DNA from 2 places in the Streptomyces sp. NPDC027672 genome. Region 2 is predicted to be linked to the other one. Evidence: riboswitches for the same ligand, from Rfam matches in the RefSeq annotation. Region 2 holds a riboswitch; the other holds the start of a gene.
The links. A riboswitch is a leader RNA that binds a small molecule or an ion and turns the genes downstream of it on or off. The one in region 2 is predicted to bind glycine.
Positions count from the first base shown of each region.

Region 1: another riboswitch for glycine. It lies ahead of gcvP (aminomethyl-transferring glycine dehydrogenase); the one in region 2 lies ahead of gcvT (glycine cleavage system aminomethyltransferase GcvT).

Region 1 covers NZ_JBVHSO010000020.1:3,244-13,723, forward strand. The annotation lists gene ACZ4SV_RS33505 (mannose-1-phosphate guanyltransferase) at 1-177, shown strand, start outside; gene ACZ4SV_RS33510 (DUF881 domain-containing protein) at 355-1,272, shown strand; gene ACZ4SV_RS33515 (small basic family protein) at 1,269-1,601, shown strand; gene ACZ4SV_RS33520 (DUF881 domain-containing protein) at 1,607-2,470, shown strand; gene ACZ4SV_RS33525 (FHA domain-containing protein) at 2,661-3,491, shown strand; gene ftsR (transcriptional regulator FtsR) at 3,539-4,276, shown strand; gene ACZ4SV_RS33535 (bifunctional nuclease family protein) at 4,362-4,835, shown strand; gene ACZ4SV_RS33540 (MerR family transcriptional regulator) at 5,154-5,837, shown strand; gene ACZ4SV_RS33545 (DNA polymerase IV) at 5,905-7,350, shown strand; gene ACZ4SV_RS33550 (PRC-barrel domain-containing protein) at 7,272-7,643, opposite strand; glycine riboswitch at 7,763-7,857, shown strand; gene gcvP (aminomethyl-transferring glycine dehydrogenase) at 8,033-10,480, shown strand, end outside.
Region 2 covers NZ_JBVHSO010000001.1:77,002-87,481, forward strand. The annotation lists gene ACZ4SV_RS00340 (ABC transporter permease) at 1-422, opposite strand, end outside; gene ACZ4SV_RS00345 (enhanced serine sensitivity protein SseB C-terminal domain-containing protein) at 774-1,544, opposite strand; gene ACZ4SV_RS00350 (enhanced serine sensitivity protein SseB) at 1,720-2,511, opposite strand; gene ACZ4SV_RS00355 (AAA family ATPase) at 2,578-3,246, opposite strand; glycine riboswitch at 3,426-3,527, shown strand; glycine riboswitch at 3,528-3,641, shown strand; gene gcvT (glycine cleavage system aminomethyltransferase GcvT) at 3,684-4,802, shown strand; gene gcvH (glycine cleavage system protein GcvH) at 4,939-5,316, shown strand; gene glyA (serine hydroxymethyltransferase) at 5,331-6,596, shown strand; gene ACZ4SV_RS00375 (L-serine ammonia-lyase) at 6,712-8,079, shown strand; gene ACZ4SV_RS00380 (hypothetical protein) at 8,147-8,551, shown strand; gene ACZ4SV_RS00385 (WD40 repeat domain-containing protein) at 8,538-9,713, shown strand; gene ACZ4SV_RS00390 (phosphatidylinositol-specific phospholipase C domain-containing protein) at 9,767-10,480, shown strand, end outside.

The DNA of each region.
Region 1 (10,480 bases), on a different contig from region 2:
CGCTCCGTCGACACGACCGACGGCGTGCGCGTCGTGGAGAACGACGGGCGCTGGGTGATGGTGCTGCCCGACCCGGCCGAGGCCGTCACCCATCTGTGGGCCGAGGGCCCGGACGACGCCTCCGCGCAGGCGCTGCTGGACGAGTGGTCGGCCGTCGTGGACAGCGCCGGCCGGTAGGACCGTCAGTGAAGGGCCCCGGGGCCGCCGGTACGGCGGTCCCGGGGCCCTTCGCCGTTTCGCGGACCGGCGGCGGAAAAGCCGTCGCACGCGCGCGTGCCGGACACGTGTCCCCCTGGCGGGCCCGTCCGGCACGCCGGTGGGGCCGTTCGGAGGTACTGCTCGCGACATGCGACGATGTGCGGCATGCCGCAGCAACCCCCCGTTCGGAGCAGCCCCACGCGGCCGCAGCGCCCGGATGCCTCCATGTCGTTGATCACCAACGTCATGGACCACAGCCTCGACGACGGGTACGCCGAGGCGGCCGCCCGGAAGAAGGCCGACGGCGAGGGCGGCCTGCCGAAGACGCTGCGGGCCAAACTGGGACTGGCCGCCGGTCTCGTCCTCGCCGCGCTGGTCGTGACCGTGGGAGCGGCACAGGCGCGCGTGACGGCGCCCGTGGTGGCCAAGGAGCGCCAGGAGCTGATCGACCGCATCGACGACGAGACGGCGGACGCGGACAAGCTGGAGAGCGGCGTCGACGAGCTGCGGGACGACGTCGGGGCGCGGCAGCGGGCGGCTCTGAGGTCGAGCGGCGGAAGCGCCGAGGCGGATCTGGTGGGGCTGCTGTCGGGTGCCACCGCCGTGCACGGACCCGGCGTCAAGCTGGTGGTGAACGACGCCAAGGAGGCCAGTGGCGGCGGTGACGCCGCCAACCCGCGCGAGACGTCGGGCTTCTCCGACACCGGCCGGGTGCGGGACCGCGACATGCAGCGGGTGGTCAACGGACTGTGGGCGTCCGGGGCCGAGGCGGTCTCCATCAACGGGCAGCGGCTGACCGCCCTGTCCGCGATCAGGGCCGCGGGAGACGCGATACTGGTCGACAACAGGCCGCTGGTGCCGCCGTACACGGTGCTGGCGGTGGGGGACGGGCAGAGGCTGAGCACCAGGTTCCAGGACAGCGCCGACGGCCTGTACCTGCACGCCCTGGAGGAGAACTACGGCATCCGCGCCACCATCTCCGCCCAGGGCGACGTCCGGTTGCCCGCCGCCCCCAGTGTGATCGTACGTACAGCACAGCCGAAGTCCGAGAAAACCGGGAAGGGCACATCGTGATCGCCGTACTGGGCCTCGTCGTGGGAGTCGTGGCCGGCCTGTTGGTCCGGCCCGAGGTTCCGGCGGTCGTGGAGCCGTATCTGCCGATCGCCGTCGTCGCGGCGCTGGACGCCGTCTTCGGGGGCCTGCGGGCCATGCTGGACGGCATCTTCGACGACAAGGTCTTCGTGGTGTCGTTCCTGTCGAACGTGGTCGTCGCCGCCCTCATCGTCTTCCTGGGCGACAAGCTGGGCGTCGGCGCGCAGTTGTCCACGGGTGTCGTGGTGGTCCTCGGCATCCGGATCTTCTCCAACGCCGCGGCGATCCGCCGGCACGTGTTCCGGGCGTGACACTTATGAGCGAACAGAACGACCCGAACCAGGGCGACGGCCGCGACGACCGGCCCGGCAACCGGCTGCGCCGGGAACTGCCGGCCGAGGTGCCGGTGCCCGCGCCCCGGCCCGCGCAGCCCGTCGAGGGGCGGCCCGAGCAGTCGCTCACGGGCCGCCAGCGGCTGGTCAAGGGCCTGTGGCCGCCGCGTTTCACCCGTGCCCAACTCATCGTGGCGCTGCTGCTGTTCGGCCTCGGCTTCGGCCTGGCCGTGCAGGTGGCGTCCAACAGCGACACCGACAGCGCGCTGCGCGGCGCGCGTCAGGAAGATCTCGTTCGCATCCTCGATGAACTGGATTCGCGTACCCAGCGTCTTGAGGACGAGAAGCAGGGACTCGAAAAGCAGCGCCAGGAGCTGCAGAGCAGCTCCGACCAGGCCGCGGAGGCGCGCCGGCAGACCGCCGAGAAGGCGAGGCAACTCGGCATCCTGGCGGGCACCGTGGCGGCGCAGGGTCCCGGCATCACCATGACGATCGAGGACACGAAGGGGGCGGTCCGGGCGGACATGCTGCTCGACGCGATCCAGGAGTTGCGCGCGGCCGGCGCGGAGGCGATCCAGGTCAACGGGGTCCGCGTGGTCGCCGGCACGTACTTCGCCGATTCCGGCGCGAGCGTCGGCGTCGACGGGAACAAGATCAACGCGCCGTATCGTTTCCAGGTCATCGGCAAGCCGCAGGACCTGGAGCCGGCGCTGAACATCCCGGGAGGCGTGGTGCAGACTCTGGAGAAGGAGCAGGCCACGGTCACCGTCGAACGGTCGGACAAGATCATCGTGGACGCCTTGCGGCAGGCGAAGCGGCCTGACTACGCTCGGTCGTCCTCCCGGTGAACCGGCGGTGCATGGGGCCGGACGGGCAGGGGCATGAGCTTGCGGGGGGTCGGCGCACCGAAGAGGTGGTGCGTGGTGGAAACTGTTTGGCGGATACGGACGTTGTGAGAATGTCCGGCTCGGCCGGTGTAGGCAATCAGGGTTCGTCCTGCCCCACGGGCGGGTCTGTTTCGGTCAAGGGGAATCGCCCGTGAAGTTGTTTGCGAAGTTGTTCGGCAAGAGCGCGCGAGAGGGCAACGCCAACGCGACCGCTCGTCATCGCGCGCAGCCTGACGCGGAGGGCCAGCGCCCGCTGTTCCGGGACCAGGTCGCTGGTCCGGGCGGTGACATTTCGGGAGGTCAGGGCGCGGCGTCTGTTGACCCTGCCCAGTCCGGCGGCATAGGTTTCGGGCAACCGTCAACCTCAGGTACGGGTGGAGGGTTTGCCTCCGGTCCGTACGCGTCCAACGCCCCGGCGGGGCAGCCGCGGCAGGAGGATCCGTCGATGTCGGTCCTGGTGTGTACGAGGTGCGGTAACCGCAATGCGGAGAACGCCCGGTTCTGTTCCAACTGCGGGGCGCCGCTGCGCCCCGGGGTGGCACCGGAGCGGGCCTCCGAGACGACGTCCACCATCTCGATCTCCGGGCTGGAGGCCTACGACTCCGAGGCGACCGGCCAGACGCCGCTGCCGATGCTCTCTCCGGAGGCACAGGCCGCGGTGGACGCGCTGCCGCTGGGCTCGGCGCTGCTGGTCGTGCGCCGGGGGCCGAACTCGGGCAGCCGCTTCCTGCTGGACAGCGACCTGACGACGGCCGGCCGCCATCCGCAGAGCGACATCTTCCTGGACGACGTGACGGTCTCCCGGCGGCACGTGGAGTTCCGGCGCTCTCCTGACGGCTCCTTCACGGTGGCCGACGTGGGCAGCCTGAACGGCACGTACGTCAACCGCGAGCGCATCGACCAGGTCGCTCTGTCGAACGGTGACGAGGTGCAGATCGGCAAGTACCGGCTGGTGTTCTACGCGAGCCGGCAGGGCATCTGACCCGCCCCCGGACGGACGTCCGGGGGGACCACCCCCAGGGAAGGTCCATGCTTCAAACACCGAGCGGCGGTGCCGGAAGCGGTACCGCCGCCAGGGACAGTGGGCTGATGAGCATCGGCACGGTGCTGAACGTGCTGCGCGACGAGTTCCCCGAAGTCACCATCTCCAAGATCCGCTTCCTGGAGTCGGAGGGCCTGGTCGAGCCGCGGCGGACCCCGTCGGGGTACCGCAAGTTCAGCGCCGGGGACGTCGAGCGCCTCGCTCATGTCCTGCGGATGCAGCGGGACCACTATCTGCCGCTCAAGGTGATCCGGGAGCATCTGGACGCCATGGCGCGGGGCGAGGCCGTGGCGCTGCCCGTGGTGGGCCGCCAGCGCACCGGAGAGGACGGGCCGGCGCCCGTGGAGGGTCCCACGGTGGCCAGGATCGGCAAGGCCGAACTGCTGGCCGCGGCGGACATCACCGAGGACGATCTGAAGGAGTGGGAGTCCTACGGGCTCATCGCTCCCCTGGAGGACGGGGCGTACGACGCCGAGACCGTCACGGTGGCCTCGCTCGTGGCCGAACTGGGCCGGTTCGGGATCGAGCCGCGCCACCTCAGGGTGATGAAGGCCGCCGCCGACCGCGAGGCGGGTCTGGTCGACCAGGTGGTGGCCCCGCTCAGGCGCCACCGCAATCCGCAGACCAGGGTGCACGCCGAGGCCCGTACGCGCGAGCTGGCGGCCCTGACGACGAAACTGCACGCGGCCCTGGTGAAAACCGCTCTCGGGGTGCGGAATCCCTGAACCCCGGGGCCTCCGGGCGGCCGGATCGGGCACCTGTTCCCGGCCCGACTACCCAAACGTCCCGGGCACGGCCTAGGGTTGCTGTGTGAACGAGCTCGATGTCGTAGGTGTCCGGGTCGAAATGCCCTCCAACCAACCGATCGTGCTCCTGCGCGAAGTGGGAGGCGACCGTTACCTCCCTATCTGGATCGGGCCGGGGGAGGCGACGGCGATCGCCTTCGCCCAGCAGGGCATGGCCCCCGCGCGGCCGCTGACCCACGACCTGTTCAAGGACGTGCTGGAGGCCGTCGGCCAGGAGCTGACCGAAGTGCGCATCACCGACCTGCGGGAAGGCGTCTTCTACGCGGAGCTGGTGTTCGCCAGCGGGGTCGAGGTCAGCGCCCGCCCCTCCGATGCCATAGCGCTCGCCCTGCGCACCGGCACGCCGATCTACGGCAGTGACACGGTGCTGGACGACGCGGGCATCGCGATCCCGGACGAGCAGGAGGACGAGGTGGAGAAGTTCCGCGAGTTCCTCGACCAGATCTCGCCCGAGGACTTCGGCACCAGCAGCCAGTGAGACACCAGGAGCCGGTGAGACACCAGCAGGCGCTGAGCCGCCGCGCCGCAGTCGGCCAGGCGCGCGGCCGGCCTCCGGACCGGAGCTTCTCCCGGTATGGGCGGCGGCTTCGCGGGGCCGGCGCCCCGGCAATTGCCTCCGGCCGGTGAGAGCGTCCTACGGCCCGCCGCGAGGGCATTCGGCTAGCCTTTCCCCGCGGTGGGGCACGGGAAACCACTCCTAGGGTGATTATCACTCGGCGTGCCGAGTGTGGCGATCGTTGACGCACCCCTGGTGACTGCCTACCGTCGAGAAGGCAGGTCAAGGACGGAGGTCGGCGTGAGAACCAGCGGCGACGGTACGGCTGGGGGTGCCCCCGGACGCGGTTTCGGGGAGAGCGGTCCGTACCCGCCCCCGAACGCGCGGCTGCGCCCCGGCGCGGGACATGCCCATCCCGGCGGCGCGGTGGAGCACGCTCCGCAGCTTCCGACGGCGGTGCCGAACGGCGGAGGGGTTGCGTCCATGACGTCCGAGCAGATCGGCTACCGCGGGCCCACGGCCTGCGCTGCCGCCGGTATCACCTATCGGCAGCTCGACTACTGGGCCCGCACCGGCCTGGTCGAGCCCAGTGTGCGACCGGCCTACGGGTCGGGCACCCAGCGGCTGTACAGCTTCCGGGACGTCGTCGTCCTGAAGATCGTGAAGCGGTTCCTGGACACCGGGGTGTCGCTGCAGAACATCCGCACGGCCGTGCAGCACCTGCGGGAACGCGGTTTCCGCGACCTGGAGCGGATGACCCTGATGAGCGACGGGGCCACCGTGTACGAGTGCTCCTCGCCGGACGAGGTCCACGCCCTGCTCCAGGGCGGCCAGGGCATCTTCGGGATCGCCGTCGGCGTGGTGTGGCGGGACGTGGAGAGCGCCCTCTCCCAACTGCACGGCGAGCGCATCGACACAGGCGAGACCCTCGTCGGGCACAACCCCGCGGACGAGCTGGCGCGACGCCGCAACCGGGCGGTCTGACCGCCGGACCGGCCGGGGCGCCCCGGCACCGCGGCCGTTGTCAGTGCCGTGGTGCAGCATCGGAGATGTGAGAAACGCGCCCACGATCCTGCATCTCGACATGGATGCCTTCTTCGCCTCGGTGGAGCAGGCGTCCAAGCCGAGCCTGCGCGGGAAGGCGGTCGTCGTGGGCGGGCTCGGACCGCGCGGTGTGGTGGCCACCGCGTCGTACGAGGCACGGGTGTTCGGGGTGCACTCGGCGATGCCCATGGCGCAGGCCCGCCGGCTGGCGCCCAACGCCGCCTATCTGGTGCCGCGCTTCACGCTGTACCGGGCGATCAGCGAGCAGGTGATGGCGCTGCTGCGGGAGCTGTCGCCGCTGGTGGAGCCGCTGAGCCTGGACGAGGCGTTCGTGGACCTGGAGGCCGGGGGGACGGCCTGGGACGAGGAGTCGGCGCGGCGGGCCGGCGAGAAGCTGCGGAGGGACATCCGGACGGTCACCGGCCTCACCGGATCGGTCGGGCTCGCCGCCTCCAAGATGCTCGCGAAGATCGCCTCGGAGCAGGCCAAGCCGGACGGACTGGTGCTGATCGAGCCGGGCGGCGAGCGGGCGCTGCTGGGACCGCTGCCGGTGCGCACGCTGCCGGGCGTCGGGCCGGCCACCGGCGACCATCTGCGCCGGGCCGGGATCACCACGGTGCAGGAGCTGGCCGAGGCGGGGGAGGACGAACTGGTCCGGCTGCTCGGCAAGGCGCACGGGCAGGCGCTGTACGCGATGGCCCTGGCCCGGGACGAGCGGCCGGTGGTGGCCGAGCGGGAGGCCAAGTCGGTGTCCGTGGAGGACACGTACGACGTGGACATCCACGACCGGGCGCGGGTCGCTCTGGAGGTGCGGCGGCTGGCCGACCGGTGTGTGCGGCGGCTGCGCGGGGCCGGGCTGTCCGGGCGGACCATCGTGCTCAAGGTGCGGCGGTACGACTTCTCCACCCTGACCCGCTCCGAGACGCTCCGGGGGCCCACGGACGACCCGGCGGTCATCCGCGAGGCGGCGGCCCGGCTGCTGGACTCCGTGGACACCACGGGCGGGGTGCGGCTGCTCGGGGTGGGGGTGTCCGGGCTCGCCGACTACACGCAGGAGGACCTGTTCGCGCAGGCGATGCCGGTGCCCCTGGAGGAGGAGCCGGAGGCGGGCGCCGCCGAGTCCGCCGTGGAGCGGCCGGAGCCCGTCGAACGGCAGTGGCGTGCCGGGCAGGACGTACGGCACGCCGAGTACGGGCACGGGTGGGTGCAGGGCAGCGGGCTGGGGCGGGTCACCGTGCGGTTCGAGACGCCGCTGTCGGCTCCGGGGCGGGTGCGGACGCTCCCCGTCGCCGACCCCGACCTGGTGGCGGCCGATCCGTTGCCGCTGGTCGCGGATTCCCCCCGCCCGCCCGGCGCCGGGGCGGACGTGTCGGGTCAGACCTCCTCCGAGCCCGCCAGCTTGCCGAAGTCGTGGTCGGGGACCGCGGGGGGTGGGGCCGTATCGAGTCCGTAGTGGTGGTAGAGCTGGAGTTCCTGCTCCGGGGAGAGGTGACGGCCCACGCCGAAGTCGGGGGCGTCCTTGACCAGGGCGCGGTCGAAGGGGACGCGCAGCGTGCCGTCGACGAGTTCGCTCGGTTCCAGCGGGACGAAGGCGTCCCGGGAGAAGAGGCCGGTGCGTATGGCCGCCCACTCGGGCACGCCGGTGGCGTCGTCCAGGTACACCTCGTCGATGGTGCCGATCTTGGTGCCATTGCGGTCGAACACCTTGCGGCCGATCAGGCTGCGCGGATCGATGTCGGTCTGCACGGTCCCGCTCCCTCCACGTGGTCGCGACTCATCCGTCAGCACTACCAAAGAGCACATTCAGGCAGGCGGCCACTCGAAGACCACGGCGTTGACCTCGCTGATAGGCTGACGGCGGCTGCTGACCCCGCGCGGGAGAGTCCTCCGACCACCTCGGAGGCGCCGAAGGAGCAACTCCTCCCCGGAATCTCTCAGGCTCACGTACCGCACGGACGAGGTCACTCTGGAAAGCAGGACGGGCGTCCGACGGCTCCCGTCCTCACCGACGGTGAAAGCCGGTGCCCGCGGGCGTCCGGTGAAGCTCTCAGGTGCAGATGACAGAGGGGGAGGCCGTCGGGGTGCCCGTGCCGGGGCGCCCCTCGCAGGTCGCGTCAGACCAGGAGGCCTCCGCAATGACCGCCCACCGCATTCCGCTCGCCGAGCTCGAAGCGGGCATCCCGTTCGAGCAGCGCCACATCGGGCCCGACCAGGAGGCGCGGGCCAAGATGCTCGCCCAGGTCGGGTACGGCTCGCTCGACGAGCTGACCGCCGCCGCGGTCCCGGATGTGATCAAGAACGCCGACGCCCTGGACCTGCCCGGTGCCCGCACCGAGGCCGAGGTGCTCGCCGAGCTGCGCTCGCTCGCCGACCGCAACCAGGTCCTGGGCTCGATGATCGGCCTGGGCTACCACGGCACCTTCACCCCGCCCGTCATCCTGCGCAACGTCATGGAGAACCCGGCCTGGTACACGGCCTACACGCCGTACCAGCCGGAGATCTCCCAGGGCCGCCTGGAGGCCCTGCTGAACTTCCAGACGATGGTCGCCGAGCTGACCGGCCTGCCCACCTCCGGTGCCTCCCTGCTGGACGAGGGCACGGCCGCCGCCGAGGCGGTCGCCCTGTCCCGGCGCATGGGCAGGAACAAGAAGGGCCTGTTCCTGATCGACGCGGACGCGCTGCCGCAGACCATCGCCGTGATCCGGACGCGCGCCGAGCCGACCGGCGTGGAGGTCGTCGTCGCCGACCTCTCCGCCGGCATCCCGGCCGAGGTCGCCGGGCGCGAGATCAACGGCGTGCTGATCCAGTACCCGGGCGCCTCCGGAGCCGTACGGGACATCAAGCCCGTCATCGACCAGGCGCACGAGCTGGGCGCCCTGGTGACGGTGGCCGCGGACCTGCTCGCCCTGACCCTGCTGACCTCGCCGGGCGAGCTGGGTGCGGACATCGCCGTCGGCACCACCCAGCGCTTCGGCGTGCCGATGGGCTTCGGCGGACCGCACGCCGGCTACATGGCCGTACACGAGAAGTTCGCGCGCAGCCTGCCCGGCCGCCTGGTCGGCGTCTCCGTCGACGCCGACGGGCACCGGGCCTACCGGCTCGCGCTGCAGACCCGTGAGCAGCACATCCGCCGGGAGAAGGCCACCAGCAACATCTGCACCGCGCAGGTGCTGCTCGCCGTCATGGCCGGTATGTACGCCGTCTACCACGGCCCCGACGGCCTGAGGACGATCGCCCGCCGCACGCACCGCTACGCCACCCTCCTCGCCGCGGGCCTGACGGCCGCCGGTGTGGAGATCGTCCACGGCGCGTACTTCGACACCGTCACCGCGCGGGTGCCCGGCAAGGCCGCCGAGGTCGTCGCCGCCGCCCGGGACAACGGCGTCAACCTGCGGCTCGTCGACGCCGACCACGTCTCCATGGCCTGCGACGAGACGACCGGCCGGGCCCAGCTGGACGCCGTCTGGGCCGCCTTCGGCGCCGACGCCGACATCGAGGCGCTGGACGCGACCGCCGAGGACACCCTGCCCGAGGCGCTGCTGCGCACCGACGACTACCTCACCCACCCGGTCTTCCACCAGCACCGCTCCGAGACCGCGATGCTGCGCTACCTGCGCAGGCTGGCCGACCGGGACTACGCGCTCGACCGCGGCATGATCCCGCTGGGCTCCTGCACCATGAAGCTCAACGCGACCACGGAGATGGAACCGGTCACCTGGCCCGAGTTCGGCCAGCTGCACCCGTTCGCGCCGGCCGAGCAGGCGCAGGGCTACCTCACGCTCATCCGCGAGCTGGAGGAGCGTCTCGCCGAGGTCACCGGCTACGACAAGGTCTCCCTCCAGCCGAACGCCGGTTCGCAGGGCGAGCTGGCCGGCCTGCTCGCCGTACGCGGCTACCACCGCGCCAACGGTGACGAGCAGCGCACCGTCTGTCTGATCCCGTCCTCCGCGCACGGCACCAACGCGGCCAGCGCGGTGATGGCCGGCATGAAGGTCGTCGTCGTCAAGACCGCCGGGGACGGCGAGATCGATGTCGAGGACCTGCGGGCCAAGATCGAGCAGTACCGCGACGAGCTGGCGGTGCTGATGATCACCTACCCGTCGACGCACGGTGTGTTCGAGGAGCACGTCGCCGACATCTGCGCCCGGGTGCACGAGGCCGGCGGCCAGGTGTACGTCGACGGCGCCAACCTCAACGCGCTGGTCGGCCTCGCCAAGCCGGGCCACTTCGGCGGCGACGTCTCCCACCTGAACCTGCACAAGACGTTCTGCATCCCGCACGGCGGCGGCGGTCCGGGCGTCGGCCCGGTCGCGGTCCGCGCGCACCTGGCGCCGTACCTGCCGAACCACCCGCTCCAGCCCGAGGCCGGCCCGGAGACGGGCGTCGGGCCGATCTCCGCCGCCCCCTGGGGCAGCGCGGGCATCCTGCCCATCTCCTGGGCGTACGTCCGCCTGATGGGCGGCGAGGGCCTGAAGCGGGCCACCCAGGTCGCCGTGCTCTCGGCGAACTACATCGCCAAGCGCCTGGAGCCGCACTACCCGGTGCTCTACACCGGCCCGGGCGGCCTGGTCGCGCACGAGTGC
Region 2 (10,480 bases):
ACGGCGCCGATCACGTTGGACAGGACCGTGGCGCCGAAGGCGACCACCAGCGACACCCAGGAGCCCTCCAGGATCCGGGTGGCGATGTCGCGGCCGAACTTGGGGTCCACGCCGAGCGGGTGGTCCGCGCTGATGCCGCCCAGACTGCCCGTGGGCAGCGAGGTGTTGGCGTCGATCAGGTCCTGGTGGAAGTCGTTGGGGTCGAGCCCGAAGAGGGCCTGGAGGGGGCGCGCGAGGAGTGCGAGGAGGATCAGCAGGATCACGATGACGCCGCCCGCGACGGCCACCTTGTCCTTCTTGAACCGGGTCCAGGCGATCTGGCCCAGGGAACGACCCTCGATCTGCCCCTTTCCGGCACCCGCCAGCACAGCCTCCGGCTGCACCTCGGCTGCCGCTCCGGTGGTCTCGATCGGTGCGGTCACGGTGAGCGACCCCTCTCGCCGGTGGTGACCGGCCTGCGCCTGCCGCGGATTGCGGCTTTGTCGACTTGCCATCGATCACGGGGCCTTCGGCCTCATGTCTGAACCGGGAGTCTTCAGCGTCGTTGCGATCACCCGCCAGAGCTGACGGCGAAAGTATGCGCAACCGTGATGCAGTGCGGGGGATTCCGTTATCCGAACAGTGGGTAACGGCCCTCGGACGCGGGTCAGTTGGGACAGAACGCCGATTCGGCGCGGTTCGGGACGTATGGCGGATGTCTACGCGCGCAGAGAGCCGCCCGTCCGGTCCATCATGCACTGCGTGCCAAGAGGCCCGGCACGCGGGCCGGTTGCTCAGTAGCCGCCGTGGACCGGCGGGTAGCCGTAGCCGGCGGACGGCGGGGCCTGGAGCTGCGGGTGGGGCGCGGGGGCGTGGGCCTCGCGGTCGTAGAAGGGGCGCGCGTTGGCCCGCATCCACATCACCACCGGGTCGTAGTCGTCGCTCATTGCGACCGTCGACACCGGCAGCCCCTCCGGGACCGCGCCGACGGACTGCTGCATCATCGCCCGCACCGAGTCCACCGCGGCGGGCGAGGCGTCGTACACCTCCAGGCCGATGGCGAGGTACGGCGCGCCGAGCGCGGGCTGCACCCAGGCGCGGCGCAGCGAGCGCAGCGCGGGGGTGCGGTGCGCGTTCTGCGCGAGCAGGGCGTAGAACTGCGGGATCTCGATGCCGGGTTCCGACAGCCGCAGCGGTCCGGCGGGCTGGCGGTCCAGACCGGTGGCGATGCGGCGCAGATCCAGCCAGGGGATGCCGACGCCGCCGCCCGGGGCGTGCGGGTTGAGCCAGAGGCCGTAGTGGTCGGGGTAGAGGGTGCGGGCCACGTCCAGGCCGTCGGCCACCTCGTAGGAACGGTTCCAGCCGCTGGCCGACAGTTCCTGGGCGGAGGTCACACAGGGGGCGTAGGGGAAGCCGTCCACCTCCATCGTCCCGTACTGGGCGTCCGGGGAGCCGGCCTGGCCGTGCCACAGCAGCATCCAGATCTGGCCGGCGGAGGGGATGGCGAGGGCGCGCAGCAGGGCCTCGTAGGCGTCGTAGCGTCCGGGCGTGACCTGGCGCAGCATGTGCTCGACGCCGCCGCTGTGGCTCGCGCTCACCTGGTGTGCCCCTTCTTCTTCATGACCCGGCGTGTGAGCACAGCTTATGCGCCCGGCAGCGCCGGGCCCGTGGCGTCGCGCGCCGGTGCGGGTGGGTGGCGGGGTGCTCGGGCGTCCCCCGCGCCCCCGTGGAGGGCCCGGTTCAGTGGCCGTTCCGGTAGAAGGGGTGCACGTTGGCCTTCAGCCAGGTGGCCACCGGGTCGTCGGTGACGTCCAGGAGGACGAGGTTGACCGGCCACGTGACCGGGACCCGGCCGAGGGCCCGGCCGAGGGCCTCCAGGGGGCGGGCGCGCAGGTCGCCCTCCCACTGGGAGAGTTCCACGCCCACGAACATCACCGGCTCGCCCGTCTCGACGACGGCGAGGCAGCGGCGGGCGGTGAGCACCACGCCGATCATGTCGAACTCGGCGGAGGCGGCGGCGAGGAAGTCGACCGGGTCGTCCTGCCAGTCGGGCTCGAAGAGGCGGACCCGGCCGCCGGTGCCGGGGCCGTCGAGCGGGGTGCGGCCCGCCTGGCACAGCTCGGCCACGGCCGCGGGCGGCAGCGGTATGCCCACCACGCCCTCGGGGTTGACGGCGATGCCGACCTGCGCGGGCAGGCCGCGGGCGAACTCCACCGCCGGGGCGATGGTGTACGCCATGTGGGGACCGGCCACCTGGCGCAGCTGTTCCTCGGAGCTGAACACCGGGACGTACGCCTGGCCGCCGAGGTCCAGCGTCGGCAGGTCCAGCGGGACGCTGTCCGGGCCGCCGCCGCCCGGCAGCGGGACCCACAGCAGGCTGCGGCCGAGGACCTCGATGATCCGGCCGCCCGCCGTGGGGACGCCGAGGGACGCCGACAGCACCTCCTCCAGCTCGTTGCCGGGCCAGCCGCCGTGCGGCTGGGGGTGTGCCTGTGCCGGAAAGTCCGCGGGAAGGTCCGCCGGGAAGTCCATGTGCCTACCGCCTGCTGGGAACCGCTGTCGTGTGCGAGAAGGCTAGCGGGTGGCGGTGACAGTCCCTCACCGGGCGAAGCCCACCCGGCCCAGGACGTCCGCCGCGTCCCGGTCCAGCAGCACGGCCGTGCCGCAGCCGGCGGGCAGTTCGCCCCGCTCCGCCGCGCGCAGCAGCCGGGCGGTGGCCCGGCGGTGACGGCGGAAGGCGTAGCGGGAGACGCCCCGGCCGCGCTCGCGCTGGCCCTGCCGGGCGGTGCCGGGGCTGACGTCGAGCAGGAGCAGGTGCAGGGTGCCGCCCCGGCGCCGGGCCGCGCGGGCCAGCCAGGCGCGCACCCAGGGCTGGGTGCCGCAGTCGTGCACGACGACTCCCCCGCCCTCGCGCAGGGCCCGGCGCAGCGCGGCGTAGTGGGCGAGGCGGACCAGCGGGCGGTACAGGGCGTAGGGCAGCGGGCCGGGGACGCGGGCGGCCCAGCGGTCGCGGGTGTCCTGGGAGTCGACGCGGGGGCCGGCGACCGCGCGGTGCATCAGGGTGGACTTGCCACTGCCGGGCAGGCCGGTGACCACGACCAGGTCGCGGGGGCCGAAGAGCAGGGCGTGCGGGCTGCGGCCCGCGCGGTCGCGCAGATCGCGGACGGCCGGCGCGGGACGGCCGGCGCCGCGTCCCCGGGCCGCGGCGGAGGGCTGCGCCGGCATCGTCAGGCCGGCGTGGGCGGTGTAGGCCGAGGTCCTGTGCACCCTGATCGTCCTCCCCAGTGGGCTCGGTGGTCTCCATGCCCGTTGTATGTAAAGAGAAGGTAATGGGCAACGGTCCGCGATGTGTGCGCGTACGGCCACGGACCGGTCACGATCAGTGGGCTCTGGCTGGCCGGGGTGCGGCGTGCAATGATGAGCCCGCCAACTGCATACCGGCCGTTTGAATCCGCGCGGGAGAGTTCCCAGGCCCCCCGGGCCCCTGGGACGCCGAAGGAGCAAGTCCCTCCCTTGAATCTCTCAGGCCCCGTTACCGCGCGGGCGAGGCACATCTGAAAAGCGGGCCGCCGTATCCGGCGGTCCCACCCAAGGTGCAAGCCGTGGCCGTCCCCGTGGCGGTCCAGGCGAACCTCTCAGGTTCCGATGACAGATGGGGAGGAACGTTCCTCGCCCGTCCCTTCTGCCTGGGAGACGACCGACCGATGAGCAGTACCGAACTCCGTCACACCGCGCTCGACGCCGTGCACCGCTCGCTGGGCGCGACGATGACCGACTTCGCCGGCTGGGACATGCCCCTGCGCTACGGCTCCGAGCGCGACGAGCACCTGGCCGTGCGGACCCGGGCCGGTCTGTTCGACCTCTCCCACATGGGCGAGATCACCGTCACCGGAGCCGAGGCCGGCGCGTTCCTGAACCACGCGCTGGTCGGCAACATCGCCACCGTGGGGGCCGGCCGCGCCCGCTACACCATGATCTGCCAGGACGACGGCGGCATCCTGGACGACCTGATCGTCTACCGGCTGGCCGAGACCGAGTACCTGGTCGTGGCCAACGCCTCCAACGCCCAGGTGGTGCTGGACGCGCTCACCGAGCGCGCGGCCGGCTTCGCCGCCGAGGTCCGCGACGACCGGGACGCCTACGCGCTGCTCGCCGTCCAGGGCCCGGAGTCCCCCGGCATCCTGAAGTCCCTGACCGACGCCGACCTGGACGGCCTGAAGTACTACGCCGGCCTGCCCGGCACGGTCGCGGGCGTCCCGGCGCTGATCGCCCGCACCGGCTACACCGGCGAGGACGGCTTCGAGCTGTTCGTGCGGCCGGAGCACGCCGTGGAGCTGTGGCAGGCGCTGACCAAGGCCGGCGAGGGCGCCGGGCTGGTCCCGTGCGGGCTGTCCTGCCGGGACACGCTGCGCCTGGAGGCCGGCATGCCGCTGTACGGGCACGAGCTGACCACCTCCCTGACCCCCTTCGACGCCGGCCTCGGCCGGGTGGTGAAGTTCGAGAAGGAGGGCGACTTCGTGGGCCGCGCGGCGCTGGAGCGGGCCGCCGTCCGGGCCCAGGAGAACCCGCCGCGGGTGCTGGTCGGCCTGGCCGCCGAGGGCCGCCGGGTGCCGCGCGCCGGGTACGCCGTCGTGGCCGGCGGCGAGGTGATCGGCGAGGTCACCTCCGGCGCCCCCTCCCCCACCCTGGGCAAGCCGATCGCCATGGCCTACGTCGACGCGGCCCACGCCGCCCCGGGCACCGAGGGCGTCGGCGTGGACATCCGGGGCACCCACGAGCCGTACCAGGTCGTGGCGCTGCCGTTCTACAAGCGCCGGAAGTAACCGGCCGGCCACGGCCGCGGCCGTGGGACCCCGGTCCCGCGCCGTCGCGTGAGCCTGCGCACATTCACCCGCCCACCAGCGGTTTCCGTAGTCCCCCCGTCACCATCACTCCCGCGCGTACAGGAGAATTCAGGCCATGAGCAACCCCCAGCAGCTGCGCTACAGCAAGGAGCACGAGTGGCTGTCGGCCACCGCGGACGGCGTCGCGACGGTCGGCATCACGGAGCACGCGGCCAACGCGCTCGGCGATGTCGTCTTCGTCCAGCTCCCCGAGGCCGGCTCCACCGTGTCCGCGGGCGAGACCTGCGGCGAGCTGGAGTCGACGAAGTCGGTCTCCGATCTGTACTCGCCGGTCACCGGTGAGGTCACCGAGGTCAACGAGGACGTCGTCAACGACCCGTCGCTGGTGAACTCCGCGCCCTTCGAGGGCGGCTGGCTGTTCAAGGTACGCATCACGGACGAGCCGGCCGAGCTGCTCTCCGCGGACGAGTACACCGCCTTCACCGCCGGCTGAGGAGTCGTAGCCCCATGACTGTCCTGAACACACCCCTGCACGAGCTGGACCCGGAGATCGCCGCCGCGGTCGGCGCCGAGCTGGAGCGCCAGCAGTCGACGCTGGAGATGATCGCCTCCGAGAACTTCGCGCCGCTCGCGGTCATGGAGGCCCAGGGCTCGGTCCTCACCAACAAGTACGCCGAGGGCTACCCGGGCCGCCGCTACTACGGCGGCTGCGAGCACGTCGACGTCGCCGAGCAGATCGCCATCGACCGGGTCAAGGAGCTGTTCGGCGCCGAGTACGCCAACGTGCAGCCCCACTCCGGCGCCTCCGCGAACCAGGCGGCCCTGTTCGCGCTGGCCCAGCCCGGGGACACCATCCTCGGCCTGGACCTCGCGCACGGCGGCCACCTGACCCACGGGATGCGGCTGAACTTCTCCGGCAAGCAGTTCGACGTGGTCGCCTACCACGTGGACGCCGCGACCGGCCTGGTCGACATGGCCGAGGTCGAGCGGCTCGCCAAGGAGCACCGCCCCAAGGTGATCATCGCCGGCTGGTCGGCGTACCCGCGCCGGCTCGACTTCGCCGAGTTCCGCCGGATCGCCGACGAGACCGGCGCGTACCTGTGGGTCGACATGGCGCACTTCGCCGGCCTGGTCGCCGCCGGTCTGCACCCCAACCCGGTGCCGCACGCGGACGTGGTCACCTCCACCACGCACAAGACCCTGGGCGGCCCGCGCGGCGGCATCATCCTCGCGCGCAAGGAGTTCGCGAAGAAGCTGAACTCCTCCGTCTTCCCGGGCTTCCAGGGCGGTCCGCTGGAGCACGTGATCGCGGCCAAGGCGGTCTCCTTCAAGGTCGCCGCGAGCGAGGAGTTCAAGGAGCGCCAGCGCCGCACGGTGGAGGGCGCCCGCATCCTCGCCGAGCGGCTGACGGCCGCCGACGCCCGCGAGGCCGGGGTCAACGTGCTCTCCGGCGGTACGGACGTGCACCTGATCCTGGTCGACCTGCGCGCCTCCGAGCTGGACGGGCAGCAGGCCGAGGACCGGCTGCACGAGGTCGGCATCACGGTCAACCGCAACGCCGTCCCGGACGACCCGCGCCCGCCGATGGTCACCTCCGGCCTGCGCATCGGTACGCCGGCCCTGGCCACCCGCGGCTTCACGGCCGAGGACTTCGCCGAGGTCGCGGACGTGATCGCCGAGACGCTGAAGCCGGAGTTCGACGCCGAGGCGCTCAAGGCGCGCGTCAAGGCGCTCGCCGACAAGCACCCGCTGTACCCCGGTCTGAACAAGTAGGCCGCCTTTCGCGGGGCGCCGCGCACACTGGAAGAACCCGGCGTGCGCGGTGCCCGCGCCCCGTACCACCCCGGTGCACCACCCCATCGCACCATCCCGTCTTGAGGAGTCACCCGTGGCCATCTCGGTCTTCGACCTGTTCTCGATCGGCATCGGCCCGTCCAGCTCCCACACGGTCGGCCCGATGCGCGCGGCGCGGATGTTCGCCCGCCGGCTGCGCAACGAGGATCTGCTCGGCTCCGTCGCGGCCGTGCGCTGCGAGCTGTACGGCTCGCTCGGCGCCACCGGCCACGGCCACGGCACCCCGAAGGCGGTGCTGCTCGGCCTGGAGGGCGCCTCGCCGCGCACGGTGGACGTGGAGGGCGCCGACGCGCGGGTGGAGACGATCAAGCGGGCGGGCCGGCTGTCGCTGCTCGGCACGCACGAGATCCCGTTCTCCTTCGACGACGACCTGGTCCTGCACCGCCGCCAGGCGCTGCCGTACCACGCCAACGGCATGACGGTCCGGGCGTACGACGCCTCGGGGGCCGAGCTGCTGGCCAAGACGTACTACTCGGTCGGCGGCGGCTTCGTCGTGGACGAGGACGCGGTCGGCGCGGACCGGATCAAGCTGGACGACACCGTCCTGAAGTACCCGTTCCGCACGGGCGACGAGCTGCTGCGCCTGACCAAGGAGACGGGCCTGTCCATCTCCTCGCTGATGCTGGAGAACGAGCGGGCCTGGCGCACCGAGGAGGAGATCCGGGCCGGCCTGCTGGAGATCTGGCGGGTGATGCGCGCCTGCGTCCAGCGCGGCATGTCCCGGGAGGGCATCCTGCCCGGCGGTCTGAAGGTCCGCCGCCGCGCCGCCGTGTCGGCCCGCCAGCTGCGCGCCGAGGGCGACCCGCTGGCCCACGCGATGGAGTGGATCACGCTCTACGCCATGGCCGTGAACGAGGAGAACGCAGCCGGCGGCCGGGTCGTGACGGCCCCGACCAACGGCGCGGCCGGCATCATCCCGGCGGTCCTGCACTACTACATCAACTTCGTGCCGGGCGCGGACGAGGACGGCGTGGTCCGCTTCCTCCTCGCCGCCGGCGCGATCGGCATGCTCTTCAAGGAGAACGCCTCCATCTCCGGCGCCGAGGTCGGCTGCCAGGGCGAGGTCGGCTCGGCCTGCTCCATGGCGGCGGGCGCGCTCGCCGAGGTGCTGGGCGGCTCCCCGGAGCAGGTGGAGAACGCGGCCGAGATCGGCATGGAGCACAACCTGGGCCTGACCTGCGACCCGGTCGGCGGCCTGGTGCAGATCCCGTGCATCGAGCGCAACGGCATGGCCGCGGTGAAGGCGGTCACGGCCGCGAAGATGGCGATGCGCGGCGACGGCTCCCACAAGGTGTCCCTGGACAAGGTCATCAAGACCATGAAGGAGACCGGCGCGGACATGAGCGTGAAGTACAAGGAGACGGCGCGCGGCGGGCTCGCGGTGAACATCATCGAGTGCTGACGGGGGTCCCCCGACAGGGTGTGTGACAGAAGGCTGTCATGTCCTGACAGAGGGCTACCATCAGAGCGTGATCGACCTGTACCCCGCGCTGTGGGGACTGCTCGGCAGCAGTGTGGCCGAAGCGCTCAACCTCTCGGCGCTGATGCGTCCGACCGGTCCGCGCAGCCGCTGGCGCTGGCCGTGGCGCACCCGTGCCGACCGGCCGGTGATGCTGGTGGCGATCGCACTGCGGCTGTTCGCGGGGTTCGGGCTGACCGCGGCGCTGGGGAACTCCGGGCAGTTGCCGAACGCGACCGCCGCGTTCGCCGTCGGGGTGACGACTCCGCTGGTCGTCGCGAAGTTCTTCCAGGTGATCCCGGTCTCCGGCGCGGGCGCGGGCCAGCAGCACGAGCCCCCACTGCCCACCGCCCGGCAGGCCGCCGTGGACGAAGAGGCGCTGTCGCAGCCGAGGGGGTCCAGTGCTGCGAGCTGACAGCGCGCTCGGCCGTCTGGTGCTGGCGCTGGCCCTACACCCTGCCGACCTGCCGCCTGCGCCGTACGGGGGGCCCGGTGCCCGGTTGATCGCGGCGCTGGGGGCGCGCCCGGTGCCGGAGGCGGTCACGGAGGCGGTGCCGGAGGGCCCGGCGCGGGCGCCGCTGCGGTACCGGCCGGCGGCCTGGGGGCGGTGGCTTCCGGGGCTGCTCACCACCTGGCTGGTCACCCTGACGTGCCTGACGGCCGCCGCGGTGCAGAAGGTGCTGCCCGGTCCCTGGCAGGCGATGGTGCCGGGGCAGGCCGAGGGACCCGGCCCGGAACGCTGGAGCCTGACCGCGGCCGGCCGGCTCGGTCCGCGCGGACGGGCCGAGGCGCTGGCGTTCACGCCGGACGGCCGGCTGCTGGTGACGGTCTCCCGGTCCTCGGCCGGCACCTGGGACATGGCCGATCCCGGGCATCCCCGGCAGGTCGCCGTCCCGCCGGGCGTGGGCCGGGTGACGGCCGTCGGGGCCAGTCCGGACGGGCGCACGCTGGTGACGGCCGGCGGGCCGGACGTACGGGCGCTCGCCGTGGGCTCCGGGGCGACCCGGTGGTCCGTCGACGGCGCCCCGCGCGAGGTGAAGGCGGTGGCGGCGGGCCGGGACCGGGTCGTCTTCGCCGACGCGGGCACGGCCGGTTCCACCCGGCTGACGGAGCTGCGCCTCGACGCGGGACGGCCGCTGCGGCTCACCACCCTGAGCCGGCTCCAGCAGCGGGTCGACGCCGCCCAGTTCTCCGCCGACGGGCACACCCTGGCCGTGGCCGGTGCCGAGGGGACGGTGCGGCTGTGGGACGTGTCGGACCCGCGCCGCCCGGAGGCCGCGGGGCCCGCCTTCGGCACTCCGGGGCTGCGGACGACCGCGCTCGCCTTCAGCCCCGACGCGCGGCTGCTGGCCACCGTGGACGCCGCGCGGACCGTACGGCTGTGGGACGTCGCCGACCGCGCGCGCCCGCGCCCGCTGGGCCGTCCGTTCGGCGACGGCGCCGAGCGGGTCACCGCGGTCGCCTTCAGCCCGGACGCCCGGCTGGTGGCCACCGTGGGCACCGACGGGACGACGAGCCTGTGGTGGCGGCTGCCCGGCACGGAGGCCGATGTTCCGCCAGGGGCTACCGCGCGGTAACCGACCGACCCTACGCTGCCGTCAACTCGGCGACAGCGAAGGGAAGTTCGGGCATGCGGGTGAGAAGACGGCTGGCGGCGCTGACAGGCGCCGCCGCTCTGCTGGCGGTGGCCCCGGTGAGCGCCCACGCGGCGGCGCCCAAGTTCTCCGCCACGACGGCGATCGGCACGCACAACGCCTACGAGCAGGACAAGTACCCGTACTTCGCGCAGGCGTTGGACTCCGGTGCCGCGCTGCTGGAGCTGGACGTCTACGTCGACAGCATCAGCCACCGCTGGCGGGTCAGCCACAGCAACCCGTTGGGCAACGACAACAACTGCGAGGCGGCCAAGACGCCGGGCGAGCTGTACAGCAAGAGCCGTAACCAGGACCTCGGCGGCTGTCTGGACAACATGGCCGCCTGGAACCAGCTCCACCCCGACCATCCGCCGGTCGTCGTCAAGGTCGAGATGAAGGTGGGGTTCAACGACAAGGCGGGCCTCGGACCGGACGAGTTCGACGCGCTCGTCGCACAGAAGCTGGGCTCCGGCGTCTACAAGCCGGCCGATCTGCTCGGCGGCACCCACCCCACGCTGGACGCGGCGGCCAAGGCCGACGCCTGGCCGTCCCGGGACGCCCTGCGGGGCAAGTTCCTCTTCGACCTGATCCCGGGCACGGTGGAGCAGTCCAACCCGTTCGACAGCTACTGGACGGACGAGGAGTACGGCGACCATCTGCGCGACCTGTCCGCCGCCGGGAACATCTCCGCTGCTCAGGCCTTCCCGGCC